DNA from 4 places in the Paenibacillus sp. OAE614 genome. Region 4 is predicted to be linked to each of the others. Evidence: a T-box and tRNA genes for the amino acid it is inferred to sense, from the RefSeq annotation. Region 4 holds a T-box; the other regions hold tRNA genes.
What was found. A T-box is a leader RNA that pairs with one kind of tRNA and senses whether it is charged. The one in region 4 lies ahead of ABIE48_RS12015 (glutamine--tRNA ligase/YqeY domain fusion protein), so its partner is inferred to be a tRNA-Gln.
Positions count from the first base shown of each region.

Region 1: it encodes a tRNA-Gln, which carries the amino acid that the T-box ahead of ABIE48_RS12015 (glutamine--tRNA ligase/YqeY domain fusion protein) is inferred to sense. The anticodon was not compared.
Region 2: it encodes a tRNA-Gln, which carries the amino acid that the T-box ahead of ABIE48_RS12015 (glutamine--tRNA ligase/YqeY domain fusion protein) is inferred to sense. The anticodon was not compared.
Region 3: it encodes a tRNA-Gln, which carries the amino acid that the T-box ahead of ABIE48_RS12015 (glutamine--tRNA ligase/YqeY domain fusion protein) is inferred to sense. The anticodon was not compared.

Region 1 covers NZ_JBEPOD010000001.1:5,450,141-5,457,092, forward strand. The annotation lists gene ABIE48_RS25135 (TetR/AcrR family transcriptional regulator) at 1-64, opposite strand, end outside; gene ABIE48_RS25140 (MDR family MFS transporter) at 355-1,983, opposite strand; gene ABIE48_RS25145 (MarR family winged helix-turn-helix transcriptional regulator) at 1,999-2,442, opposite strand; gene ABIE48_RS25150 (S-layer homology domain-containing protein) at 2,827-3,489, opposite strand; tRNA gene ABIE48_RS25155 (tRNA-Gly) at 4,337-4,410, opposite strand; tRNA gene ABIE48_RS25160 (tRNA-Pro) at 4,474-4,547, opposite strand; tRNA gene ABIE48_RS25165 (tRNA-Arg) at 4,571-4,647, opposite strand; tRNA gene ABIE48_RS25170 (tRNA-Gly) at 4,651-4,725, opposite strand; tRNA gene ABIE48_RS25175 (tRNA-Leu) at 4,737-4,820, opposite strand; tRNA gene ABIE48_RS25180 (tRNA-Lys) at 4,839-4,914, opposite strand; tRNA gene ABIE48_RS25185 (tRNA-Gln) at 4,919-4,993, opposite strand; tRNA gene ABIE48_RS25190 (tRNA-His) at 5,002-5,077, opposite strand; tRNA gene ABIE48_RS25195 (tRNA-Thr) at 5,086-5,158, opposite strand; tRNA gene ABIE48_RS25200 (tRNA-Asp) at 5,461-5,537, opposite strand; tRNA gene ABIE48_RS25205 (tRNA-Met) at 5,571-5,644, opposite strand; tRNA gene ABIE48_RS25210 (tRNA-Val) at 5,705-5,780, opposite strand; tRNA gene ABIE48_RS25215 (tRNA-Glu) at 5,946-6,017, opposite strand; tRNA gene ABIE48_RS25220 (tRNA-Asn) at 6,078-6,153, opposite strand; rRNA gene rrf (5S ribosomal RNA) at 6,232-6,348, opposite strand; rRNA gene ABIE48_RS25230 (23S ribosomal RNA) at 6,583-6,952, opposite strand, start outside.
Region 2 covers NZ_JBEPOD010000001.1:135,287-142,238, reverse strand. The annotation lists gene ABIE48_RS00760 (sensor histidine kinase) at 1-985, opposite strand, end outside; gene liaF (cell wall-active antibiotics response protein LiaF) at 1,001-1,648, opposite strand; gene ABIE48_RS00750 (PspA/IM30 family protein) at 1,823-2,527, opposite strand; gene ABIE48_RS00745 (PspC domain-containing protein) at 2,531-3,019, opposite strand; gene ABIE48_RS00740 (PspA/IM30 family protein) at 3,024-3,698, opposite strand; gene ABIE48_RS00735 (LiaF transmembrane domain-containing protein) at 3,777-4,082, opposite strand; tRNA gene ABIE48_RS00730 (tRNA-Leu) at 4,819-4,898, opposite strand; tRNA gene ABIE48_RS00725 (tRNA-Arg) at 4,917-4,993, opposite strand; tRNA gene ABIE48_RS00720 (tRNA-Cys) at 5,006-5,079, opposite strand; tRNA gene ABIE48_RS00715 (tRNA-Gly) at 5,089-5,163, opposite strand; tRNA gene ABIE48_RS00710 (tRNA-Gln) at 5,170-5,244, opposite strand; tRNA gene ABIE48_RS00705 (tRNA-His) at 5,267-5,342, opposite strand; tRNA gene ABIE48_RS00700 (tRNA-Trp) at 5,374-5,447, opposite strand; tRNA gene ABIE48_RS00695 (tRNA-Tyr) at 5,458-5,543, opposite strand; tRNA gene ABIE48_RS00690 (tRNA-Thr) at 5,547-5,622, opposite strand; tRNA gene ABIE48_RS00685 (tRNA-Phe) at 5,646-5,721, opposite strand; tRNA gene ABIE48_RS00680 (tRNA-Asp) at 5,779-5,855, opposite strand; tRNA gene ABIE48_RS00675 (tRNA-Met) at 5,893-5,966, opposite strand; tRNA gene ABIE48_RS00670 (tRNA-Val) at 6,002-6,077, opposite strand; tRNA gene ABIE48_RS00665 (tRNA-Glu) at 6,283-6,354, opposite strand; tRNA gene ABIE48_RS00660 (tRNA-Ser) at 6,364-6,455, opposite strand; tRNA gene ABIE48_RS00655 (tRNA-Asn) at 6,460-6,535, opposite strand; rRNA gene ABIE48_RS00650 (23S ribosomal RNA) at 6,603-6,952, opposite strand, start outside.
Region 3 covers NZ_JBEPOD010000001.1:968-7,919, reverse strand. The annotation lists gene ppc (phosphoenolpyruvate carboxylase) at 1-2,429, opposite strand, end outside; tRNA gene ABIE48_RS00065 (tRNA-Gly) at 3,438-3,511, opposite strand; tRNA gene ABIE48_RS00060 (tRNA-Pro) at 3,568-3,641, opposite strand; tRNA gene ABIE48_RS00055 (tRNA-Arg) at 3,665-3,741, opposite strand; tRNA gene ABIE48_RS00050 (tRNA-Gly) at 3,745-3,819, opposite strand; tRNA gene ABIE48_RS00045 (tRNA-Leu) at 3,831-3,914, opposite strand; tRNA gene ABIE48_RS00040 (tRNA-Lys) at 3,933-4,008, opposite strand; tRNA gene ABIE48_RS00035 (tRNA-Gln) at 4,013-4,087, opposite strand; tRNA gene ABIE48_RS00030 (tRNA-Val) at 4,139-4,214, opposite strand; tRNA gene ABIE48_RS00025 (tRNA-Glu) at 4,354-4,428, opposite strand; tRNA gene ABIE48_RS00020 (tRNA-Thr) at 4,436-4,511, opposite strand; tRNA gene ABIE48_RS00015 (tRNA-Asn) at 4,515-4,590, opposite strand; rRNA gene rrf (5S ribosomal RNA) at 4,598-4,714, opposite strand; rRNA gene ABIE48_RS00005 (23S ribosomal RNA) at 4,813-6,952, opposite strand, start outside.
Region 4 covers NZ_JBEPOD010000001.1:2,561,304-2,568,255, reverse strand. The annotation lists gene ABIE48_RS12035 (restriction endonuclease) at 1-300, opposite strand, end outside; gene rpoD (RNA polymerase sigma factor RpoD) at 486-1,391, opposite strand; gene ABIE48_RS12025 (LacI family DNA-binding transcriptional regulator) at 1,694-2,647, opposite strand; gene ABIE48_RS12020 (VOC family protein) at 2,744-3,427, opposite strand; gene ABIE48_RS12015 (glutamine--tRNA ligase/YqeY domain fusion protein) at 3,496-5,181, opposite strand; T-box leader at 5,254-5,517, opposite strand; gene ABIE48_RS12010 (glycoside hydrolase family 172 protein) at 5,603-6,685, opposite strand; gene ABIE48_RS12005 (AraC family transcriptional regulator) at 6,888-6,952, shown strand, end outside.

The DNA of each region.
Region 1 (6,952 bases), 2.9 Mb from region 4:
TCTTCGCGGCTTGGAGAATAACCACTTTCACATCTTTATCTTTGATTTCATTGTTGGAATTCATAAAAAAGCTCGCACCACCTGACTATGGAATCTTCGGTTACGCATGGATTTGAACACTTGTTCAAATCAAGTCATCATAAACGTACCATTAGAACCTGACGGCGTCAAATGGGCATGCAGCTCTTAAACAATTGTTTTGAACGATCGTTTTGAACATTTGTTTAACAAAGCCATTGTACACCTGTGGCGAAATGGTGTCAACACTCCGCTCTGTCCCTCTAATGAATTTCCCCTAAAAAAATACCCCCAGACCGTTTTCAACGGACTGGAGGTATGGAATCAATAACGGAATTATTCGGCGGTTACCGCCTTGCCCGGCTTCACGTTCGCATTTCCCGACGGAGCATTCGCTTCCGGTGTCTGGTTGGTGGAACGAAGCGGCAGTTCTTTCAAGAAGAACACGAGGATCAGAGCCACGACAAGCACCAGCGTACCTGTAAGGAACACGGTGGATAGCGTATCACCCAGCGCGTGCCGGATGCTGTCGATCATTTGCACGAACAGTGCTCTGGCTTGCTCCGGCAGGCTCGCTTCCGTCTTTTCAACCAGGGGCTTGTTCATGAGTGTCTGCGGATTGGCGAAAGCGAGCAAGCTCTGTGCCGTCTTCGGATCCAGTGAACTGAAGTCCGGAGCACTCGGGGACTGCAGCGCTTCTTTCAAATGTTTCGTCAAACTGTTCGACATAACCGTACCCATCACAGCGATACCGATCGTACCGCCAAGGTTACGGAACAGCTGCGTCGATGCGGTAACGACACCGAGCTCCTTATGCGACACCGCATTTTGCGTTGCCAGCGAGAAGACCGGCATCCCGAGGCCCAGGCCAATACCGAAAATGATCGTGCTGACGATCGTCATCGCGATGTTATCCATAAAGATCATCAGGCCCATGCCAATAATCATAACCGGCATCCCGATCAGGGCAAAGCGCTTGTATTTCCCGATTTTGGCGATCAATTGACCGGTAATGGCACTCGTGATGACCATACACAGCGACATCGGCAGCGTGACGTAACCCGCGTAAGTCGGAGAAATAGCCAGCACGCCCTGCACGTAGAAGGAAATATAAATCATGGCTCCCATCAAGCCAAAGTTCATAATAAAGCCGATCAAGTTCGAGACCGTCACCACGCCGTTTTTAAACAAATGCAGCGGAAGTATCGGTTCCTTCACCAAGGTTTCCACATAAATAAAAATGAGTGCAGATACAACGGTTGCTCCAAGGAGACTAAGAATCTGCCAAGAGCCCCATTCGTACTCGGTCCCCGCCCAGGAAAAGGCAAGAAGCAGCGGAACGATCGTCGTCGTCAGGAACAAAGAACCCACGTAATCGACGCTCTGTCCGTGCTTGCGGTCCACTTTCGGAAACAGCGTCAGAATCATAATAAAAGCGACAATGCCAAGCGGCAGGAAAATCCAGAACAGCCAGTGCCAGTCGATATGATCCACCAGATAACCGCCAAGCGTCGGTCCCAGGACACTGGAGAAACCGAACACCGCCGTCATGAGGCCCATCCATTTACCGCGTTCGCGCGGAGGAAACAAATCCCCTACCGCCGTAAAGGCCGTCGATTGGATGATACCAGCGCCAATCCCCTGAATCCCGCGATAAATGATGAACTGGTACACATTATCCGAAGTACCGGTTAAGAACGCGCCTAACATGAAAAATAGGATCCCGATCAGAATGAACGGCTTGCGTCCAAACATATCCGACAATTTACCGACCAGAATCGTCGCAATCGTCGAAGTTAACAAATAAATATTAATCGTCCATGTATAGTAATCCATACCATCCAGGATCGCGATAATACGCGGCATCGCCGTGCTTGTGATCGTCTGGTTAATGGCCGCAAAAAACATCGCCGCCATAATCGCGATCATGATGGTTATTTTACGCTTCAGCGTTAAATGCTCCATGTACCTCTTTCACCTCTATGCTTCATGATGATCTATATTCAAAAGCATTAATGAGAAGATCCTTCTCAAATGCTGTACATCCTCTTCGGACAACATTTCAAAGAACACCGTAATGATTTCTTGCTGGTCCTCAACGATTTGCCCGATCGTAGACATCCCTTTCTCTGTAATGGAGGTATACACGACCCTCCGGTCGTTCTCGGCCCTTTCCCGGTTTACATAACCCGAAGCAAGGAGCTTATCCGTCAAACTCGTTATGGCGGGAGACGTCAGGCCAAGCATTTCGGCTAGTTCGGATACCTTCTGTGGGCCCCGGAGCTTCAATGCATACAATACCTGAAACTGGGGAAAAGTCAGATTATACTGCTTGGCGCTGTTTTTGTTCCATTCATGGGACATACTTTTCAGCAGCGACCGGAACATCGCCGCCACTTCAAACAATTGTTCATTTCTGGACAAACGGTTGACCTCCTTGGCGTGGTATGGATCTGTGACCATCCGCGTCGTATTGCCGCAGTTACATTAGGACACTAATTAATTATTTGTTAATAGATAAATTTTTAATCAATTAGTAACTTAATCATTAAATACTTAAGTAATATTACGCCTCCGCAGCCAGATAGTCAAGAGGCGGTTTAGGGAGACTTGTCCTTTTTTAAAGCAGAAAAAAAAGAGGTTCTCCTCTTTCTCGATTGGCTCCTATTTTTCTAAAAAGCGTCTTCTCAACAAAAAAAGCCACCCTTTGCGAGGGTGACTTTTTTGTCGATATTCGTCGTGGCTTGCTGCTGTGTTTCATCGACGGATCTCGTTTCAGTTTGACAACAAAGACAGTTTCCGACTCTTTTATTCCGGCTTAGGGTAATTGTGCGTTTTCAAAAATTCAAGCGCGTTGTACACCATTACCGCTGCTTCAGACCGGGTCACTTGATCTTGGGGACGGAAGTTGCCGCTGCTGTCCAGGTCGGCAATCCCCCAGGCCAGCGCCCGCTGAATAGCCCCTTGATACTCAGGAGTCATTTTGCTGTCATCCGCGATGTCTTTAGGTACCAAATTGATCATCGGCAGGTTGCCCTTCTTTTCCACCGTCTCGATCAAATACTGCGTGAAAGCTTCACGAGTCATGCCTTGACTAGGCTCAATATCAGCCGGCAGGGCGATGTCGTGGTTCGTAACCGTAAGAAAAGCTGGAGCAAACCATGCGCCTGTCTTCACGTTTGTCAGGGCTGCGGTTTCGCTTCCCTCGGCTGCCTTCGTAACCGGCACGTCAGCCAGCAAGTTTGCCAGCAGCTGAACGCCTTCTGCGTTTGTCAGCTGTGCCTGCGGCCGGAAGGCCGATTCACTGTCGCCCTTCAGCAGCTTCTGCTGCTGGAGCGCAGCGATTTTATCGGCACCGGCGACTCCCGCCAAATCCGTAAAGCCCTCTCCTGCCGCGAACACTGACCCGCCGATCGCCAGGGATAACGCCAGGGCTGCAACACTTCCTGATACAACATGCTTCTTCTTCATCTAGCCACACCTTCTTCGGGAAAATTTGGTCTTGTCTTTCCTACAGACGCAAAGAAAATATGGAAGGTTGCACCATGGGAAAATCTTCGGATTAGTCCCGCCACAGAGGTAGATGTTGACGCGCGTCCTGAGCGGGTTCCTTCAGTGTAGCCGGCACAGACGGTCGTACCCACGCCTGCGTAGGTTCTCTCCCACACAACCGCTCCACAACAAAAAAACGCCTTTCGGCGTTATGTTTTATGTATGGAGCGGGTGATGGGAATACTCAACATCTCGATTAAAAAGCGGACCTTCGGCCCGCCACAGAGGTGGATGTTGACGCGCGTCCTGAGCGGGTTCCTTCAGTGTAGCCGGCACGGACGGTCGTACCCACGCTGCATGGGTTCTCTCCCACACTACCGCTCCATAACAAAAAAAACGCCTTTCGGCGTTATGTTTTTATGTATGGAGCGGGTGATGGGAATACTCAACATCCGGATTAAAAAGCGGGCCTTCGACCCGACACAGAGGTAGATGTTGACGCGCGTCCTGATTGGGTTCCTTCAGTGTAGCCGGCACGGACGGTCGTACCCACGCTGCATGGGTTCTCTCCCACACTACCACTCCATAACAAAAAAAACGCCTTTCGGCGTTATGTTTTATGTATGGAGCGGGTGATGGGAATACTCAACATCCGGATTAAAAAGCGGGCCTTCGACCCGACACAGAGGTAGATGTTGACGCGCGTCCTGAACGGGTTCCTTCAGTGTAGCCGGCACGGACGGTCGTACCCACGCCTGCGTAGGTTCTCTCCCACACAACCGCTCCACAACAAAAAAAACGCCTTTCGGCGTTATGTTTTTATGTATGGAGCGGGTGATGGGAATCGAACCCACGCTATCAGCTTGGAAGGCTGAAGTTCTACCATTGAACTACACCCGCACATTCTCCGTGCAAGCCTTGAGTGCAGAAAGATCAAGACTTACACGAAGCCGTGCATGCGTATCGGGATGACACGATTCGAACATGCGACCCCCTGGTCCCAAACCAGGTGCTCTACCAAGCTGAGCTACATCCCGATATCTATTGTAAAACAGTTAAATGGCGCGCCCTAAGAGATTCGAACTCCTGACCTTTTGATTCGTAGTCAAACGCTCTATCCAGCTGAGCTAAGGGCGCATATGGAGCGGACGACGGGAATCGAACCCGCGACCCTCGCCTTGGCAAGGCGATGCTCTACCGCTGAGCCACGTCCGCATCAAACAAAGTGGTGCGCGTGGAGGGACTTGAACCCCCACGTCAAAGACGCTAGATCCTAAGTCTAGTGCGTCTGCCAATTCCGCCACACGCGCAAAACCTGTAAATAAAACTGGTGAGCCATGAAGGACTCGAACCTTCGACACCCTGATTAAAAGTCAGGTGCTCTACCAACTGAGCTAATGGCTCTCACTGGCTGGGGATATAGGATTCGAACCTATGCATGACGGAGTCAAAGTCCGTTGCCTTACCGCTTGGCTAATCCCCAACAAATAATGGGGCGATCGATGGGACTTGAACCCACGAATGCCGGAGCCACAATCCGGTGCGTTAACCCCTTCGCCACGACCGCCACAAACATGCCGGCGAGAGGACTTGAACCCCCAACCTACTGATTACAAGTCAGTTGCTCTACCAATTGAGCTACACCGGCGCATGAATATTTGAATATTTCCAAAGCGATAACCATCTATCGCGAAAGCAAATAACCATTTGGATTCCGTCTGAAGTAAAAGAACCGACGGGATACTCTCTCTTTGTTCGAGACTGCGATGCAGCGCTAACGAAGTGTATGCTTCGACGAACCCGTATTTCGGATTCTCATCCCTGAAGCAATTTAAAATGGCGGAACCGACGGGATACTCTCTCTTCGTTCGAGACTGCGATGCAATGCTAACGAAGCAGATGCTTCGACGAACCCGTATTTCGGATTCTCATCCCTGAAGCAATTTAAAATGGCGGAACCGACGGGATTCGAACCCGCGATCTCCTGCGTGACAGGCAGGCATGTTAGGCCTCTACACCACGGTTCCACGGCCTTTGGGATCTCCATCTTAAGGAGATAATTGCGGGGGCAGGATTTGAACCTGCGACCTTCGGGTTATGAGCCCGACGAGCTACCGGACTGCTCCACCCCGCGTCATTAAATGTACTTTTTTGGCCCCCAATAGTATTCGTTATAAACTTTTTTGGGGTAAAGTGGTGGAGGCTGAGGGGATCGAACCCCCGACCCTCTGCTTGTAAGGCAGATGCTCTCCCAGCTGAGCTAAGCCTCCATAATCTTTTGTAACTTATTGGGGGATTCTCGTCCCTGATGATAATAAGAAAGTGACCCGTATGGGATACTCTCACTTCGTTCGAGACTGCGATGCAGATGCTACCGAAGTAACGCTCCGACGAACCCTTTTTTGGATTCTCATCCCTGATGCTATTAAAGAAAGTGACCCGTATGGGATTCGAACCCATGTTACCTCCGTGAAAGGGAGGTGTCTTAACCCCTTGACCAACGGGCCATATATATAAAGTCTAATTCCGTTTTCTGCAACAAAACATCCTTAGACGTTTTTTAAAAGTGGCTCCCCGAACAGGACTCGAACCTGTGACAACTCGATTAACAGTCGAGTGCTCTACCAACTGAGCTATCAGGGAACGTTGTTACAACCAACCAGTTTTGTCATATGTAGGTGACCATCAAGGCCAAAAAAAATACCACAAAAGTGGTTTTCCGCTTGGCAACGTCCTACTCTCCCAGGACCCTTCGGTCCAAGTACCATCGGCGCTGGAGGGCTTAACGGTCGTGTTCGGGATGGGTACGCGTGGAACCCCTCCGCTATCGCCACCAAACGGAGCATTGGTTAATAACCAAATGCATAATTCAGGTTTCAGCATCGCCAAATGCTGAAAGTCATCCGGCTGCTCTCACCCGCTTGGAGTGAAATCAGCAATTTTGACTCCCTGAAAACTAGATACGAAACGAATCTGTGTTTTATCTTCGTAGCTTCACCCGGTTTGTATTCCGGGGTCCCCGAAAAGTAATCGGTGTTGCTCTAACGCTTCACGTCACTTTTTGGGGTAATTTTGGATAAGCCCTCGACCGATTAGTATTGGTCAGCTCCATGCATTGCTGCACTTCCACCTCCAACCTATCTACCTCGTCGTCTACAAGGGGTCTTACATACTGGGAAATCTCATCTTGAGGGGGGCTTCACGCTTAGATGCTTTCAGCGCTTATCCCGTCCGTACGTAGCTACCCAGCCATGCTCCTGGCGGAACAACTGGTGCACCAGCGGTACGTCCATCCCGGTCCTCTCGTACTAAGGACAGCTCCTCTCAAATTTCCTACGCCCACGACAGATAGGGACCGAACTGTCTCACGACGTTCTGAACCCAGCTCGCGTACCGCTTTAATGGGCGAACAGCCCAACCCTTGGGACCTACTTCAGCCCCA
Region 2 (6,952 bases), 2.4 Mb from region 4:
CCGTAATGATCTGGATCGATCCGCCGATTTCGTTGACGCGTTCCTGCATATTGGAAAGGCCGTAAGAGGCCTGTTTTGTCTCGTTTAGTTCAAAGCCCTGGCCGTCGTCACGCAGCATGACCCAGACCATGTCTTTCTTTTGGTGAATCCGGATTTCCATCTTATCCGCTTTGGCATGCCGGAGCGTGTTAGACATCGCCTCCTGGATGATGCGGAACAGATGGTTTTCGATTCCTTTTACCAGGTGGATGCCTTGGTCCATTTCAAACACGATTTCCATTGGGACCTTCACTTTGAGCTCTTTGATCAGCTCACCGAGGCCTTGCTCCAGCGGCTTGCCTTCCAGATAGACCGGCCGGAGATGCAGCAGCAGTGCTCTCATTTCCGATTGGGCCACGGCGGCCATTTCTTCGATGAGCGCCACCTGGCGCTGGGCCTTGTCAAAATCCTTCTCAAGCGTCCTCCCCACGGCCGTCGCCGTCATCGATATCGCAAACAGCTGCTGGGATACCGCATCATGCAGCTCCCGCGCCAGACGCTGGCGCTCCTCTACGATTGCCGATATCCGCGCCTGCTCGGCCAGCTGGGCATTGTTCGTGGACAAGCGCTGAAGGGAGTTGACCTGCTCCTCCCACTTTTTGCTGATGCGCCCAAGCTGCTCGCCAAGGCGCCCGACCTCGTCGCTGCCAAGCTCCGGCACGGAGCGGGCGACGTTCCCTTTTTCCCAGGAGAGCAGCGTTTCCCGCAGCCGTTCCAGCTTCATTTTTACCCGGTAGCTCTGATAGAACCCGAAGATAGCTCCCAGACCGATCGGAACCAGGATCAGCGTAGCACCGGCCTGCAGCGTTTTTTGCCAAGAATCAAACGGGGCCAAATAACCATATGTATAAAGTACGTAAAAAATGATCAGGAGCATAACAAAAGAAAGAAGGGCCCCCTCGCCCATGCTCCGGGAGACCATATTAGCCGGTTTTCTGGTTTTCATCAGGGAACCCTCCTTCTATGACAGATCAATATCAACATCTCCTACCAGGTAGGAAATATGGAATTTAACTTTATATTCGCTGGTCTCATAATTGGGTGACTTCCAGTTCAAACGGTTCATCAAACCGTTATCCCGGTGCCCTCTGAAATCGATCGCGCCAAACAGGACGAACACTTCAAGCTCCACCCCGTAATACTCCGGAATTTTGATGTCCGTATCCCCCATGATGCCTTGAAACATCATAACCGTACGGTGTTCCTCGGGGATCGCAAGCGACAAATCCAGATCGGCTTCGTTGATGACATGCCAGACGCTCTGGCTTCTCATAGCCCAAGGGACCTGGTCCCAATTGTAATGCCCCGAAAAGCCCTGCTTCTGCAGATACCCGTCCCGGTTTTGTACCTTCCTTGCCTTTACAAAAAACCATCCCAGGGAGATCAGCGCAATCCCCAGCACGATCAGCAAATGATCAATCAGCAGCAGGATGGCTCCGACCGCCACAAGACGGTAGCCTCTCTTCACTTTTCCGCCGCGAATCGTATAAATTCCCATAAGAATGAATAAGAGGGCGACGATGGTAAAAAAGCCGACCCACCTGCCGAAGAGCATGAGGAGGCCGATCCCGATGAGAATCAGCGCAATGAAGCGATTTCTTTTTTCCATGCCGCACCTCCTTATGATGTCTTGGTATATCGGAAAAGTAAGACCGGAAAAGCCATAGGGTTGTGACGGGCACACTCCTTATGGCTTCACCGGGATCCAGGAAGATGTGAATGAAGGTCTCGCGCCCTTATTCCATTCTTCCTAGCATATCATATTGTCCGCAGAATTGAATACTTATTCTTTATTCGATTTGGAAGGAGCGGCAGCCGGCGGGTTCAGCTTGCTTTTCAGCGCGCTGAGCTGTTCTTCCACCTTCAGCTGCTTCTCCGCATCGACCGGGCTGGTGAAAGCGGATGTTTCCGGACGGTAAGGGGCACGCATCACATCGGCTTCAGCTTCCAATTGCATGATCTTTTCTTCCATGCGGTGGAATCCGAGGGACGCGCTGCCGCTTTCGATCGTATGCAGGCTGCTGATTTGAGACATTTGCTTTTTGGCTTTCGCCATTTGCGCACGGGCTACGAGCTCATTGCGCTTGTTGCGCATTTTGTAGAACTCGTCTTTCATGTCATGGAGCTGCTGTACCAGTTCTTTAGCTTGCGCCTCGGATTGAGCATGCAGTTCTTGGTACTCGGACAGTTTTTGGTCAAAATAAATCTTTTCCTCGAGCAGCTTGCGCGCTACTTCTTCCTGGCCGTTACGCAGTGCCAGTTCAGCTTGAGCCTCACGTTGGCCGGCCATCTTCACGGCTTCTTCCACGCGCTGCTTCATGCGGCGTTCATTGGCCATTTGCTTCGCTACTGTAACTTCCGCGTCATGGATTTCTGCCTCCATATCGCGCAGATACTGGTTCAGCATAATTACCGGGTCTTCAACTTTATCCAATACCTCGTTCACCGATGCTTTCGTCATATCCTTAATTCTTTTAAATACTCCCATGTTTTACACTTCTCCCTTCTCGTACTTAGATAATTTTTTTTTCAATTCCTCAAGCTCTTTCTTCATGGCTTTCTTCTCGATATCTTCCATCATGGCGTCCAGGTCGGATGCGGACGAGCTGTATCCGCCCGGTCTGCCTCCGCCGTAAGGCGAACCGTTGTATTTGGCTCTAGGGTCAAAAGATTGGGCACCATAAGCGCCGTTGCCTTGCTGACCGTTGCCGTAGTAGCTGCCGGAGCCCATACTATTGCCGTAGTATCCGCCCCCAGCTGCCCCCGGCCCCGGTCCATATGGATTAAAAGGTGTCGTTGGTTCTTTTGGGATGACCAAAGCCGCGATAAAGTAGATGAACAGCGTGGTCCCGCCGGTAAATGGGATACTGATCAAGAACAGGATCCGTAGCAGCGTAGAATCGATGCCAAAGGTATCGGACAGACCGCCGCATAAACCGGTGACCATTTTATCGCGGGTTGATCGGTATAGCTTGCTCATGACGTTACTCCTTTCCGCTGTTGTTCAGCTTTTCCTTCAGACGGGCCAGCTCCCTTTCCAACACGCTGGATACCGTTCCGCTGGCTTGCTCGAAAAGTTCCTGACCGCCGCGGCGCAGGTCGCGCAGACTACGTGCTTCAAACTCCCAATCGGAAATGCGGTCTTCCAGACGGTTGAACATCTTGGGAACATCCTGTCCGCCAAAACCTTCCATACGCTGATTCATCCGCTGCTGAAGTCTGAGGGTTTCCATCCGTGCCGCGTAGTATTGACGTTTGCTATACACGGTTTGGTACTCCAATTTCAGGTCGTTCAGCTGATTTTCCAGCTCGGTGAGCGACTGGCGGGTTGTATCCAGCAGTCCTCCGTATTGCTCGAGCTTTTCTTCATAGATGATTTTTTCCTGCAGCGCGAGCTTGGCTAAATGATCCTCGCCGGCCTTGAGAGCCAGCAGCGCCTGCTCCTCACGCTTTTCCTTCATATTGGATGCCTGATCCACTTGCTGCTTCAGCTGTCTTACATGAGCTGAGTACTGCTGAACGAGCTTCTCGGCTTCCATAATATCGTCACGCGTTGATGCCAAAAACTGATCGATCAACCGTACCGGGTCCTGACTTTGTTCCAAACGTTCATTTAATGTCGCTACGGTGATATCCCGTACCCTGCGAAATACGCTCATCTGTTTTTGCTCCCTCCTTATAAGCTGTGATCGCCTATTCGTTTGATTGTATTTATTGAAGGTAATTCTTTGTTACCGTTACATCCACTTCGACGACTTCTTACCTTTCAGCAGCATAATCCCGAACACTACCAGGGCAATTCCCAGCAGCGGTCCGATGATCCAGGACAGCTTCGCCAGAAGTCCCATGACACCGAATGCGAGGATAATCGTACCGATGACCACCTTACCTCTGCGAATTCCATAATAGCCGAGCACGATCATCAGGATCGGGAAGATCAATCCGATCAGCCTGCCGAATAATGGAGCGAATACTCCCAGGAGCATCAGTGCTCCGATTGCGATCAATACGATCGCCCAACCAGAAGTTTTATTTGTTCTCATGCATTGTCACCGCCTTTCGTTTGTATCAACCTTATGACTCTATTTTAGGTTCAATCCGGGTTTTCCAAAACGGACCCCAGACGGTTTTTAATCCTAGACCTAAGTCGGGGGAAGGCTCGGACCTTAGACGAAGCAAGCTTTTTTTGCATGTAATTCGGCAGCCACATCCTCCACTGACAGCTCCATTAGCCCGTTTATAGGGCATGATCGACACGCTATGGGAACTTCAATGAGCAGTTTACTTATACAATGCTTAGATAGGGAATCGTTGGAGGCTTTGAGCAAGGGATTTAGCACTTAGCTAAAGAAACATAGAGCCTGTTTAACCCGGGTAAAGCAAGCTGGAATGGTTTATCAACTTTAAACAAGGATGGGGAAAACGTTCAAAGGGAGTAATGGTAGAACGAACGGATTGATCAGAGGATCTTTTTCAAGCCTGTTGTACACCCTGTTACTCCCATCTTACGAGGACACGTCATATAAAGAGAACTTCGATGCGGATAGGACCTACATAAAACAACATGATACGAATTAAATGCCATACAGTCATACAAATAAACGCAATATGAATTAAAATGGCTGCCTTTCTGCGGGATATCATCAGGTGGCTGATTGGAAGGAGAAGTGCAATATAGCGGGATGAGAGATTAACGAACGACAAACGATGGCTCGGTGTACAATGTTAGTCTATACAAGAAAAAGCCTTGGAAAGATATCCAAGACTTTTTCTCTATGATGCCGGTGAAGGGACTCGAACCCCCACGGTTTCCCTCACGATTTTGAGTCGCGCGCGTCTGCCAATTCCGCCACACCGGCATATTCAGTTAAAAAAAATGGCGCGCCCTAAGAGATTCGAACTCCTGACCTTTTGATTCGTAGTCAAACGCTCTATCCAGCTGAGCTAAGGGCGCATATGAAGTTAATGGAGGCGCCACCCAGATTCGAACTGGGGATAAAGCTTTTGCAGAGCTGTGCCTTACCACTTGGCTATGGCGCCGAAATCAAATGGAGCGGACGACGGGAATCGAACCCGCGACCCTCGCCTTGGCAAGGCGATGCTCTACCGCTGAGCCACGTCCGCTTAAACTGGCTGGGGATATAGGATTCGAACCTATGCATGACGGAGTCAAAGTCCGTTGCCTTACCGCTTGGCTAATCCCCAACAAGATTGTCATTATAAGTTATGGGGCGATCGATGGGACTTGAACCCACGAATGCCGGAGCCACAATCCGGTGCGTTAACCCCTTCGCCACGACCGCCATAATAAAAGATATGAAGCTGTATTTCGAATGGCAGGGGCAGCAGGAATTGAACCCACACTAACGGTTTTGGAGACCGCTGTTCTACCTTTAAACTATGCCCCTATAATAAAACTGGTGGAGGCTGATGGATTCGAACCACCGAACTCGTACGAGAACAGATTTACAGTCTGCTGCGTTTGGCCACTTCGCTAAGCCTCCATATGGTGCCGGCGAGAGGACTTGAACCCCCAACCTACTGATTACAAGTCAGTTGCTCTACCAATTGAGCTACACCGGCTTTTATGCTTGTTATTAAATTCATGGTGGCTCGGGACGGAATCGAACCGCCGACACGAGGATTTTCAGTCCTCTGCTCTACCGACTGAGCTACCGAGCCTAATTTTGTTTCTATTAAGAGCATTATTGCAACAAACTAAACTCTCAAGAAAATAAATGGCGGAACCGACGGGATTCGAACCCGCGATCTCCTGCGTGACAGGCAGGCATGTTAGGCCTCTACACCACGGTTCCACGGCCAATTATGTATCTCCATATGTAAGGAGATAAATTGCGGGGGCAGGATTTGAACCTGCGACCTTCGGGTTATGAGCCCGACGAGCTACCGGACTGCTCCACCCCGCGTCATTAAAAAATATTTATTTTCTTTAAAGTATACATGGTGGAGGCTGAGGGGATCGAACCCCCGACCCTCTGCTTGTAAGGCAGATGCTCTCCCAGCTGAGCTAAGCCTCCATAAGAAACACTTTTAATATCTTAGCAGATAAACCACTAAAAAGGCAAGTATTTTTTCTTTGGGATTCTCATCCCTGATGCTATTAAAGAAAGTGACCCGTATGGGATACTCTCACTTCGTTCGAGACTGCGATGCAGATGCTAACGAAGTAATGCTCCGACGAACCCTTTTTTGGATTCTCATCCCTGATGCTATTAAAGAAAGTGACCCGTATGGGATTCGAACCCATGTTACCTCCGTGAAAGGGAGGTGTCTTAACCCCTTGACCAACGGGCCAAACTATAATGGCGGAGAGAGAGGGATTCGAACCCTCGAGACGCTTTTGGCGCCTACACGATTTCCAATCGTGCTCCTTCGGCCAACTCGGACACCTCTCCATAATGGCTCCCCGAACAGGACTCGAACCTGTGACAACTCGATTAACAGTCGAGTGCTCTACCAACTGAGCTATCAGGGAACAATATTTAATTCAAGTGTTTGATCACCTGAAAACTAGATACGAAACGAATCTGCGAATTAATATTTTGGATAAGCCCTCGACCGATTAGTATTGGTCAGCTCCATGCATTGCTGCACTTCCACCTCCAACCTATCTACCTCGTCGTCTACAAGGGGTCTTACGAATTGGGAAATCTCATCTTGAGGGGGGCTTCACGCTTAGATGCTTTCAGCGCTTATCCCGTCCGTACGTAGCTACCCAGCCATGCTCCTGGCGGAACAACTGGTGCACCAGCGGTACGTCCATCCCGGTCCTCTCGTACTAAGGACAGCTCCTCTCAAATTTCCTACGCCCACGACAGATAGGGACCGAACTGTCTCACGACGTTCTGAACCCAGCTCGCGTACCGCTTTAATGGGCGAACAGCCCAACCCT
Region 3 (6,952 bases), 2.6 Mb from region 4:
GAAGTGAAGAAGGAGAACTTCTCGTACATCTCCTGCATCACCTTCAGATTCTCTTCCTTGTTCTGATAAAAGCTCTGAAGGCCTGTACCCGCGGCGTACCATGCAGGAAGCAGGTAGCGGCTTTGGGTCCATGAGAACACCCACGGAATGGCGCGCAGATCTTCAAAACGGTCGGTATTCTTCCGCTTGGAAGGACGCGAACCGATGTTCAGCTCTCCGACTTCAGGAAGCGGCGTGGATTCCTTGAAGAATGCCAAGAAATCCGGATCACGGAAGATCAGATCCTGGTACTTATTCCGGGAAACCTCGGACATCTCGCGCACGATCTCATCCCATTGGGCTTCGTTTACGTCATCCTCTTCCGGCGAACGTGCGTTGATTGCTGCCGTCACCAGAGCCGATGTTGCCTGTTCCAAGCTGCGGTAAGCAATGCCCTTCAGCGAATAGCGCGAGGAAATGACCTCACCCTGCTCGGTGATCTTGATGCCTCCGCCGATGGTAGAAGCCGGCTGCGCCAGAATGCTGCGGTTCAGCGGCATGCCGCCGCGACCCAACGATCCGCCGCGTCCGTGGAAAAATTTAAGCTTGATGCCGAACTCGCTGGCGACAGCCGTCAGCTCTTTCAGAGCAACCCGCAGTTCCCAGTTGGCTGTAACCGCGCCGCCGTCCTTGTTGCTGTCGGAATAACCCAGCATAATTTCCTGAAGGTCGTTCCGGGCCGTAATGCTCTGACGATAAATCGGCAGTTTGAAAAGCCGTCTCATAATTTCCGGAGCGGCGTGCAGGTCCTCTATGGTCTCGAACAACGGAACCGCCTGCAATGTACATTCTACGGTACCGTCCGGAACTTGCCGGAACAGCCCGACTTCTTTGGCGAAGACCATGACTTCCATAATGTCACTGGCTCCTTCAGCCATACTGATCAGGTAGCTGGTAATGCAATCTTTACCGTAATCCTGCTGTGCTTCCTTGACTACCCGGAATACATCCAGGCACTCTTTAGTACTTGGGCTGTAGTCCTGATATACCGACGAGATCGGTCTCGGTTCGCTCAGCAGCTTCGTGAGCAGCTCAATCTTCTCCTCTTCGGAAAGCGCTGCATAGTCCGGCGTAATGTTGCTCTTCTCCAGGACCTCTTTCATCGCATTCTCATGTTCCTGGCTGTGCTGACGGATATCCAGCGCCGCCGTATGGAACCCAAACAGCTCCACCTGACGAATCAGCTTCTTGATATAAGTATCTGCTACATAGTCCGCAAAATGGAAGCGAAGACTGCGGTCAATAATGCTCAGGTCTTCGATAAACTCCGCGGGCGAAGCGTAGGACTCGGCTGTTCCTTTTTTACTGTCGTCCAGAACGTTCGCGATTTTCTCCATCATGTAAACCAGTTTAATACGGTATGGTTCCTTCTCATTGTTCCAAATATCCCTTTTTGTAACGGTTACATTTGCACGGTCCCGTTCAATGGAATCCTGAAGTTCCTTCGAAACTTCTACTATGGAAGTGCTGAAGCTCAAATACTGCATATATTCAACTAAAATGCGCTGATATTCCCGAATAGCCAGCTTGCGCTGCATACGAAGCGTCTGCGAAGTGATTTCGGCCGTCACAGATGGGTTACCGTCACGGTCGCCGCCGATCCATGAACCGAATCTCAGATACGTAGGCGCGTGCCAGAGGTGTCCCGGATAATACTTGGTCAAGCAGCGTTCCAATTCCTGATAGACGTCAGGCAGAACGTGGAACAGCGTCTCATGGAAGTAATACATTCCGTTCCGGACCTCATCCAGTACCGTAGGCTTACGGGCTCTAAGCTCATCCGTCTGCCACAGCGTAATGACTTCGTTCAGCAGCTTCTCCCGAAGCTGTTCGCGCTCGCGGAACGTAAGAGTCGGATTGTCCAGCAGCATGACATCTTCGGAAATCCGTTTATGAATATCCAGAATCGCTCTGCGCATGGCTTCCGTCGGATGGGCGGTCATTACCAATTCCAGGGACAGGCTCTCAATAATGTCCTGAACTTCTTCGACCGTAAAATTCCGCTCTTTCAGTTCCTTGATGGCCATCTCGATCGAATCGGGCTGAGCACTTTCTCCAGCTGAGCGCTCATAGTCCCGTTTTCTGCGGATCCGATGATTTTGCTCGGCGATATTCACAAGTTGGAAGTAAATCGCAAAAGCGCGAATCACCTGATGGCGAATATCCGGCTCAAGGGTTTCAACCATCTTTTTGAATTCTTCATACAATTCAGGCAAAAAAACAGAACGTAAAGATTTGCTTGTTTCACGGATCTTCTCAACGATATCTAAGAGTTCATTGCCCCCTTGATGAACAAGCACTTCCCCGAGTATGTTCCCCAAGAATCGCACGTCACGCCGCAGCAAGTTGTTTGAATTGCTTTTGTTCGCGGTTACCGTAAGTTCAGTCATGCTACTCCTCCCGTCTCTATCCCGTCTGTATTGCTTTCTCTTTGTTCATACTTTCTTAACATCATACAATAAATCACATCGAAAATCTGCACTTTTATTAAATAAAGCGCAGATTTTCGCGTAAAAACACGATGTAAAATATGTATTTTCATTCAGTCATGCCTAATTCCTGACATATGATTTACCAGATGTTATGAATAATACGGCGGTTTTCATTCTAAATAAAATACCGTATTGAGTTTATTTATGCATAGCTCAGATGCTTCATCCACTATTTACCACGTAAGTTAACTCATTAAACAAATCATCCCGTTAATATTTAACATGAGGTTAGTTTAACGAAAAATGTCTTTGAAACTTTTCATTACAGCAGCTGATTTAACTGTGCTCTCTTGTTCATATAGATGTTAGTTCATTGATCAACATAGAACACATATTAAGGAATCATGGGTATACCCAATATTAGATTGTGTTAGCTGCTTAGCTAGGCATAATAAAGATTTTTAAGAATGTAATTGTGTGGTTATTAACCCTCCATTTAAAAGGGCTAGAGGGGCAAATAAAGGGGGTTATAGAGGCAATCAGGTAAAACCTCAGAGAGATACCTTGTAATCGTGCATAACAGCCCTTTGAAGGCATCTAAAATTTAAAAGCGGACCTTCGGCCCGCCGCAGAGGTAGATGTTGACGCGCGTCCTGATTGGGTTCCTTCAGTGTAGCCGGCACGGACGGTCGTACCCACGCTGCATGGGTTCTCTCCCACACTACCGTTCTAAACAAAAAAACGCCTTTCGGCGTTATGTTTTATGTATGGAGCGGGTGATGGGAATACTCAACATCTCGATTAAAAAAGCGGGCCTTCGGCCGCCGCAGAGGTAGATGTTGACGCGCGTCCTGATTGGGTTCCTTCAGAGTAGCCAGCACGGACGGTCGTACCCACGCTGCATGGGTTCTCTCCCACACTACCGCTCTAAACAAAAAAACGCCTTTCGGCGTTATGTTTTATGTATGGAGCGGGTGATGGGAATCGAACCCACGCTATCAGCTTGGAAGGCTGAAGTTCTACCATTGAACTACACCCGCAGATCTTCGTGCAAGCCTTGAAACAATCATGACTTGCACGAAGCTGTGCATGCGTATCGGGATGACACGATTCGAACATGCGACCCCCTGGTCCCAAACCAGGTGCTCTACCAAGCTGAGCTACATCCCGATATCTATTGTAAAACAGTTAAATGGCGCGCCCTAAGAGATTCGAACTCCTGACCTTTTGATTCGTAGTCAAACGCTCTATCCAGCTGAGCTAAGGGCGCATATGGAGCGGACGACGGGAATCGAACCCGCGACCCTCGCCTTGGCAAGGCGATGCTCTACCGCTGAGCCACGTCCGCATCAAACAAAGTGGTGCGCGTGGAGGGACTTGAACCCCCACGTCAAAGACGCTAGATCCTAAGTCTAGTGCGTCTGCCAATTCCGCCACACGCGCAAAACTTGTAATTAAAACTGGTGAGCCATGAAGGACTCGAACCTTCGACACCCTGATTAAAAGTCAGGTGCTCTACCAACTGAGCTAATGGCTCTCACTGGCTGGGGATATAGGATTCGAACCTATGCATGACGGAGTCAAAGTCCGTTGCCTTACCGCTTGGCTAATCCCCAAAGTTACGAATAACTATAGTCTGCCCAATTTTAACTATTTCATATCATAAATGGTGGAGGCTGAGGGGATCGAACCCCCGACCCTCTGCTTGTAAGGCAGATGCTCTCCCAGCTGAGCTAAGCCTCCATGCAAACTATGTATCCATTAAAACACACGATGACCCGTCCGGATCTTTCCTTCGTTTAAAGGCAGCAAAGCTTGTCCCAACGAAAGTACATCCGACGAACCCTTTTTGGATTCTCATCCCTGATGCTAATAATGAAAGTGGTGACCCGTATGGGATTCGAACCCATGTTACCTCCGTGAAAGGGAGGTGTCTTAACCCCTTGACCAACGGGCCACAAATATGGAGCTCTCAACCGGGATCGAACCGGTGACCTCATCCTTACCATGGATGCACTCTACCTACTGAGCTATGAGAGCAAATGGCTCCCCGAACAGGACTCGAACCTGTGACAACTCGATTAACAGTCGAGTGCTCTACCAACTGAGCTATCAGGGAATATACCGCTTGGCAACGTCCTACTCTCCCAGGACCCTTCGGTCCAAGTACCATCGGCGCTGGAGGGCTTAACGGTCGTGTTCGGGATGGGTACGCGTGGAACCCCTCCGCTATCGCCACCAAACGTTCAAGTGTTTGATCACTTGAAAACTAGATACGAAACGAATCTGCGAATTAATCTAAGCATATGCTTCCGTAGCAAGCTTTCTTTCAGAAAGCTTTTAGGATAAGCCCTCGACCGATTAGTATTGGTCAGCTCCATGCATTGCTGCACTTCCACCTCCAACCTATCTACCTCGTCGTCTACAAGGGGTCTTACATACTGGGAAATCTCATCTTGAGGGGGGCTTCACGCTTAGATGCTTTCAGCGCTTATCCCGTCCGTACGTAGCTACCCAGCCATGCTCCTGGCGGAACAACTGGTGCACCAGCGGTACGTCCATCCCGGTCCTCTCGTACTAAGGACAGCTCCTCTCAAATTTCCTACGCCCACGACAGATAGGGACCGAACTGTCTCACGACGTTCTGAACCCAGCTCGCGTACCGCTTTAATGGGCGAACAGCCCAACCCTTGGGACCTACTTCAGCCCCAGGATGCGATGAGCCGACATCGAGGTGCCAAACCTCCCCGTCGATGTGGACTCTTGGGGGAGATAAGCCTGTTATCCCCAGGGTAGCTTTTATCCGTTGAGCGATGGCCCTTCCATGCGGTACCACCGGATCACTAAGCCCGACTTTCGTCCCTGCTCGACTTGTAGGTCTCGCAGTCAAGCTCCCTTCTGCCTTTGCACTCTTCGAATGATTTCCAACCATTCTGAGGGAACCTTGGGGCGCCTCCGTTACTCTTTAGGAGGCGACCGCCCCAGTCAAACTGCCCACCTGACACTGTCCCCATACCGGATTACGGTACCAGGTTAGAACCTAGATACGATCAGGGTGGTATCCCAACGGCGCCTCCACCTAAGCTGGCGCTCAGGTTTCAAAGGCTCCCACCTATCCTGTACAGATCGTACCCAAATCCAATATCAAGCTGCAGTAAAGCTCCATGGGGTCTTTCCGTCTTGTCGCGGGTAACCTGCATCTTCACAGGTATTAAAATTTCACCGGATCTCTCGTTGAGACAGCGCCCAAGTCGTTACGCCATTCGTGCGGGTCAGAATTTACCTGACAAGGAATTTCGCTACCTTAGGACCGTTATAGTTACGGCCGCCGTTTACTGGGGCTTCGGTTCACAGCTTCGGGATTGCTCCCTAACCGCTCCCCTTAACCTTCCAGCACCGGGCAGGCGTCAGCCCGTATACTTCGCCTTGCGGCTTCGCACAGACCTGTGTTTTTGCTAAACAGTCGCTTGGGCCTTTTCACTGCGGCCCCCTCGTGCTATTCACACTACCGGGGCACCCCTTCTCCCGAAGTTACGGGGTCATTTTGCCGAGTTCCTTAACGAGAGTTCTTCCGCGCGCCTTAGAATTCTCTTCTCGCCTACCTGTGTCGGTTTGCGGTACGGGCACCTTCACCTGGTTAGAGGCTTTTCTTGGCAGTGTGAGATCATGACCTTCGGTACTATAATTTTCCCTCCCCATCACAGCCCAGCCTTAAAGTGTGCGGATTTGCCTACACACCAGCCTCACTGCTTGGACGAGCATCCATCAGCTCGCGTCACTACCCTCCTGCGTCACCCCATCACTCATAACGGTTTACGGTGGTACAGGAATTTCAACCTGTTGTCCTTCGATTACGCCTGTCGGCCTCACCTTAGGTCCCGACTTACCCTGAGCGGACGAGCCTTCCTCAGGAAACCTTGGGCTTTCGGCGGATCAGATTCTCACTGATCTTTTCGTTACTCATACCGGCATTCTCACTTGTATACGCTCCAGCACTCCTTACGGTATACCTTCAATGCTGTATACAACGCTCCCCTACCCCTGATGCAAGCATCAAGCCATAGCTTCGGTGGTGTGTTTAGCCCCGTTACATTTTCGGCGCAGAGTCACTCGACCAGTGAGCTATTACGCACTCTTTCAATGGTGGCTGCTTCTAAGCCAACATCCTGGTTGTCTGTGCAACTCCACATCCTTTCCCACTTAACACACACTTGGGGACCTTAGCTGATGGTCTGGGCTGTTTCCCTTTTGACAATGGATCTTAGCACTCACTGTCTGACTCCCGGTCGATCAGTCGATGGCATTCGGAGTTTGACTGAGCTTGGTAACCCTTGCGGGCCCCGCACCCAATCAGTGCTCTACCTCCACGACTGCAAAACCGAGGCTAGCCCTAAAGCTATTTCGGGGAGAACCAGCTATCTCCGAGTTCGATTGGAATTTCTCCGCTACCCCCACCTCATCCCCGAATTTTTCAACATTCG
Region 4 (6,952 bases):
GTGCTCCTCGATATCGATTCCGTAATTGCGCGATGCTCGGGTGACATAGGTCCGTCCTCCCCTTACCGCTTCCATTATTTCGGCGACAAACGCCTCAAACTCCAGGGACCCTTCGTCCTTGTCTTCCCCCTGTTCCTTTTTATATCGATGATATAAGCCGATTTTTAGCGTTTCTTTCATCTCGTCATGGGTGGTCAGCGTATCGATCGCACTGGATCGGTAATGTATCAACATCCCTTTCTGCCGGAGATAGAGCAGCAGCCAGCAGACATTGGTCACGATTAATATACTGATGATCACAATCTTCCAACCTCCTTCTATGAAAATCAGTGTAACCAGCGCCGATCGTTTTCAGACCTTCAAGCCACGGCCAAACGAGAAAAGCTGCCTGCAGTTAGACCTGCAGACAGCTTTCAAATGAATATGATGACATATGAAATGATTAATGAATTCCAAATCGAATGAATTCGCTTAGACTCTATCGTTTACTCGATATAATCCTTTAATCGTTTGCTCCGGCTGGGATGTCTCAGCTTCCGCAGCGCTTTCGCCTCAATTTGGCGGATGCGCTCACGGGTTACGCCGAATACCTTGCCGACCTCTTCCAGCGTGCGCGTGCGGCCGTCTTCGAGGCCAAAGCGCAGACGGAGCACGTTCTCTTCCCGCTCTGTCAGCGTGTCGAGCACATCGCCCAGCTGCTCCTTCAGGAAGGTGAACGCCGCAGAGTCAACCGGTGCCGGGGCGTCATGATCCTCAATAAAGTCACCCAGCTTGGAATCATGCTCGTCCCCGATCGGCGTTTCGAGCGAAACCGGATCCTGCGAAATTTTCATAATTTCACGGACCTTCTCTACGCTGAGCTCCATCGCCGCAGCGATTTCTTCCACTTCGGGTTCGCGTCCAAGCTCCTGCACCAGCTGCCGCGATATACGTGCCAGCTTGTTAATCGTTTCGATCATATGGACCGGAATCCGGATCGTTCTTCCCTGATCGGCTATGGCCCGCGTAATCGCCTGTCTGATCCACCATGTAGCATAGGTGCTGAACTTAAAGCCTTTCGTGTAATCGAATTTATCTACGGCTTTGATGAGCCCCATGTTGCCTTCCTGGATCAGATCCAACAACTGCATGCCGCGGCCCGCATATCTCCGGGCAATGCTGACAACCAGGCGCAGGTTCGCCTCGACCATGATTTTCTTGGCTTCCTCGTCCCCTTCGGCGACGCGCTTGGCCAGTTTGATTTCTTCTTCCGTGCTCAGCAGGCCGACACGGCCAATTCCCTTCAAGTACATACGCACAGAATCATCATTCTTCATGCCCGTCGGCAGCAGCTCGACGTCAGCGTAGGGCTGATCTTGCTCCTGTTGATTCGACTCGGCTTGATTTCTCATCACTTCATCGCGTTCACGTTCTTCCATCATCCTGTACGTTCCTCCCCCTGAAAATAATCTCTCTGTATCGCTTGATACGGCTTTCTGAGGTGTAAAAAATATTGACAATCACCAATCGTTGTGATACGATAAATGGTAATAATGTGATTAATTTTGGAGTACACATTATAATATCATATACGCAATTACATTTCAATATGTTTCATAGAATTTAGCCTTTTGGATTAAATTACATAAAAATTACATCATAAAGACCCTCCGGAGTAACATTAATGTTCTCCTGCGGGTCTTTTTTGTTGGCTTTATCCGGATGAAGAACGGTATATGATCCGGTACGGGATCTGCACTTTTTCCCTGGATCCACGGGTCACGAGCCTTAAAGCCTCCTCACCTACCCGGAAGAGCTGATGGTCTACCGTGGTAAGCTGAAGGACTTGGCCAATCGGCTGATTTTCCTGTCCGATGATGGCGACATCCTCCGGAATACGCAGCCCGGCAGAGAGAACAAATTGGTGGATTCCGGCCGCCACCTCGTCCCCGTTGGCGTACACGGCGGTCGGACGGACTTTTCCTTCAAGAAAGTGGCGGGCTGCATCCCTACCATCCTTCAATGTGGTGCAGCCATCCAGGCACCGGCATGGCGGTACTTCCCCAAAAACGTCCCGGTAAGCCTGCATCGTCAGCCGGGTGCTGATGCTGGTCTCCCCTCTTGCCGTCGTGAACGCAACCTCTGTGTATCCCATGTTTTTCAAGAAGGAGAACACCTCGAGCGTCGCGGCATACCGGTCAATGTAGGCGCAGCCGATTTCCTCCAGTTCCGTATACTCGCAGGCTACGATGTGACCATATCCCGCAAAGGGGACGATGGACGACCAATCGTTGGCACGGGACGTAATGATGATGCCGTCGAGCAGTTTAGTTTTCAGCATCGTTAAATACTCCAGCTCTTTCTCCGGATCATACCGGGTTGGAAGCACGGTCACAGTGTAATCTTCCTCAACCGATTTGTTCAATACACCGCTCAGCATCCGGTCGAAAGCCGGGTTGTTATTGTACGGGATGATCACGCCGATGCTGCGGGTCCGGCCGCGGATCAAATCAACCGCATTGCGGTTAGGCGTGTAATCCAGTTCGTCGATAGCTCGCTGCACGGCGGCTCTTTTCTCAGCGGAAACATACGGATGCTGGTTGAGAACCCGGGATACCGTGGATACCGAAACACCGGCTCGTCTGGCGATTTCGTGAATGTTGGCCATAACTCCCTGCCTTCTGACTTTTTCATTTCGAATAGTTCCTTAATTATATCACGCTGACTCCGATCCTCATTACGATAGTGGCCCAGCCGCAGCGGATTATTCATCCCGGGACTGAATGTCGTACTGATCTGCCTGCAGCAAAAGCTGTTCGTTGCCTTGTGCCTGAATGACAACCCCTGTCCCGCTGACAATCGGCGCTCTTCCGTCCGGAAACCAAGGCCGTTCGCGGTCCACCACGATCAACAAGCCCTCGGCGTCGCCCATCGCGGCAAATTGCCGGCCGTCGCCGCTCCACATGGACAGTCCCAGCGTCGTTTGAATCTGTTCCACGGCAGCGGCCACTTCATCAACAGGGAGCCCGATTTCGCTGATCCGCAGAAGCTGGCTGCTTGTGAAGTCTTCATTTTCGGCGTTATCAAAGGAATGGTGGGCGATGAATTCAATCAGATTTTCATCCGGATCGTAAAAATACAGGGCGTCGGCGTTCCAGTTCCCGAAATGAAATTGATCCCCGTCCTGATCGCGGAACAGCGTAATTCCACGCTGAGCGGCCCATTTTTTGGCTGCTTCGAGCTGATTCGTCGGAATCGTAATGGCAATATGGTACATCGATTTTTCGCCGGGCGCTTCCGCCTTCTGAAGAATGAGCTGGCTGCCGCCGGCTTGAATGGTGACCTTATCCGACTGTTCTTCGGCCACTGGAAGACCGAGCTTCCCGGCGTAAAATTGCTTCATCTCCGCAAAATGCCGGGTATTTATCGTAAGTTGTTGTATTTTCATCGTAAAAGACCTCCATGTGCTTCTGATTATCAATGTATTGCTCTGCGGCAGCGTATGCAGCGTGTGGGTCAACGCGATGCTTCCCTCTTCCATGAATCTTTCAGCGAAACGATCCGGTTAAATACCGGTACCGGCCCGGTCAGATCTTTGGGATCCAGGCAGAAATAGCCTTGGCGGATAAACTGGTATTTGGCATCCGGCGAAGCATTTTTCATCGATGGCTCCATAATGGCTTGCCTGTAAATGATTCGGGAATCGGGAGATACCAGCTCCGCCCAATCATTGTCCGATTCCGCCACGGACGCGCCATCTTTCAGCAGGCTGCCGTACAAGTGGATCTCGGCGGGAACACCGTGTGCGGCGGACACCCAATGTATCGTCGACTTCACCTTTCTGCCGCTGAACCCGGTTCCGCTTTTCGTCTCGGGATCGTACGTGCAGTGCAGCTCGACCACCTCACCGGTCTCCGGATCCTTGACGACATAATGGCATTTTAAGTAGTACGCCCCCTTCAATCGAACTTCGCTTCCTGGAAACAATCGATGAAAGCCCGGTACCGGATGTTCCATATAATCATCCCGCTCGATATACAATTCTCCGGAAAAAGGGACATCCCTGCCGCCAAGCATCGGATCGGCATCGCTGTGGTTGAGATGCAGCATTTCCACCTGATCCTTCGGATAATTCGTGATGACGACTTTAAGCGGATCAAGCACAGCCATCACAGCGACAGACATATCCTTTAAGTCCTGGCGTATGAAGTGGTCGAGCATCGCGGCATCCACCGTGCTGCTCCCCCTCAGCATGCCTACTTCCTGCATGAACCTCCGGAGGGCTTCCGGCGTAACGCCTCTTCGCCGCAGCCCCTTCAAGGTCGGAAGGCGGGGATCATCCCAGCCGTCGACGAATCCGCCCTCTACCAGCTCCCTGATGTACCTTTTGCTCGTGACCATTCCGGAAACGTTCAGACGACCGAATTCCCGCTGCTTCGGGGGTTCCGGCACTTCGAGCTCGCGCAGCACCCATTCGTACAAGGGGCGGTGATCCCTGAACTCCGCGGAGCACAGCGAATGCGTAATGCCCTCGATGGCATCCTGGATCGGATGGGCAAAGTCATACATCGGATACACGCACCACTCACTCCCTGTCCGGTAATGCTCAGCGTGGATGATGCGGTACAAGGCCGGATCCCTCAAGTTGATGTTGGGTGAGGACATGTCGATTTTGGCCCGCAGCACCTTGGCGCCGTCCGGGAACCGGCCTTCCTTCATTTGACGGAACAGGGACAGATTGTCCTCCACAGACCGCTCCCGATAAGGGCTGTTTCTTCCAGGCTCTGTGAGCGTTCCGCGGTATTCCGTCATTTCCTCCGCCGACAAATCGCAGACATAGGCCTTTCCTTTACGGATGAGCTTCAAAGCCGCTTCGAAGATCTCTTCCGAATAATCCGAGCCAAAATACACCGGCAGGTCCAGACCAAGCCACCGGACATCCTCCCGGATCGCCTCCACGTATTTCATGTCTTCCTTCAGTGGGTTCGTATCGTCAAAGCGGAGATTCATCTTCCCGTGGAATGCTTCAGCAATGGCTGCGTTCACGTGAATTGCATAGGCGCTTCCGATATGCAAATAGCCGTTCGGCTCCGGCGGAAACCGGGTCGCGATCGGTCTAGAATACGTTTCGTTCTCCACATCCTCCATCACGGTTTTCGTTAGAAAATCCACGGCTTCTTCTTGCCTTACTTTTCCTTCCATAAACTGTCCCCTCCTGCTCTTATATAAATCAAAAAGAAAACAAAAAAAATCCCGCCTCCAAGACGCTGACGTCTTGGGGACGAGATTGTATTTCGCGGTGCCACCCCGGTTCGCGGATCTATCGCTACATCCGCCTCTTCGGGTACGGCATGGACGCATGCTTATACCCTAGCTCTGTAACAGGAGCTCCTGTCGCACCATCCGAAGGAATGAGGATCCCTCTTCCGATGCGCCGCTCGGAGGCTTGCTTCAATGACGGGCGGCCTGCTCCTTCACAGCTGCCGGAGCTCTCTGCAAGGCTGCCCGTTCATCTACTCTTCTCTTCACCGCGTTTTCGTTCCGATTTGATTTTGACCATATTAACATCATTTTCGGCCAATGTAAACCGCATTATGCATACTTTAACCGGAAAGGGCGGGGATTAAATAACCTCCAGGCCATCGTTATCGGGCAGCGGCGGGTGCGGGGCGTGCGGCTCGGACTGATACCAGAAAGCGACGGAGGCGATATCGTCCTGCAGCGGCAAATAGCGGCCGCCGGAACGCCAACCGAGCGCCTGGATCGTTACCTTCAAGTCCTGTTCAAACCGGATCGGGTCCATCACATGCCAGCGGTACATCCCGAATCGCTGCTGGCTCCGGTACAGGCCGTCCGGTCTGATTTGCTGGTGAAAGCCCAAATAGGCAGTGGAAAACGCCCCGTACTGTCCTTGTGGATGCTCGAAATTCCAGGCGCCGCCAAAATAGTCTTCGGTCCCGGTGCCGCAAATCGTCGGGAAATCGCGGTCGCCGTCCATATAGAATTTGATCTCGCCTTCTCCCCACCACCCCGTGTTGTTCACCTGCCAGGCGATGTATGTGCCGACGTACTGTCCCCTCCCCTTCACGCCATCCAGAAGCACATGGTCCTGCTTATACGGCAAGGGGTTGCTCCGGCGCCATTGGGCGTGAAAATAGGCCGCATCCTCCGGCACCTCGGTCAGCGTATAGGTGAACTGGTAATACAGCACGACGGGTTTGTCCATGCGGTTCTCTACCGTAACCCGGGCCTTCTTGCGAAACGGCATCACCCAATAGCTGTTCATCCCGCCGGCGGGATTGACCGCCACCGGCAGGGAGTTGACATTGCTCCGCTCGCACCATCCGTTGCAGAAGAAGTCGCCGACAGGCACTTCTACGGAAGGCTCCGGCTCATCATCCCAATAAAAACGCAGAATGATATGACGCCAGCTGTCCGGAAAGCAGGTTAGCCAAATATGCTGAAGAGCCCCGGGTCCGTCGATTTCTGCGGCGGTAAACACCTCACCCGGTCTGATCTCCACCGATGGCGATATTTTCCATCCCTGACCCAAATCCCGGCCGGCATTCGCTCCGGTTCCCTGGGTGGCCATGCCGCCTTTTCCTTTAGCTCCTGTCACATTTTCCGCGCTGATCGATCTCGTCTGTGCCGAGGACATCCGGAATAGATTGCCGAGGCCCATGTTCAGCCCGTTAAAAGGTTCCATGCTCATCTCTCCTGTCATTGGTCAAATCGGATTTGCATTAAAGCGGTTACAAGTCATTCTACAGGCGTTTCCCCTCTTTATCGATGTTGGGACTTGTTATTTGTTATCCATTCTTGCTATTGTCAGAATAAAGAACCGCCGAGCCGCTGAAAGAGCGGAAACCCGGATAAGGGACCATTAAAGGAGGGAGCTGTCAAAGCGTATGGACCGGCAACAGCTGCTGCAAGCCTTGTCCCCCTACGTGCGAAGGGCGTGGCATCACAAAGT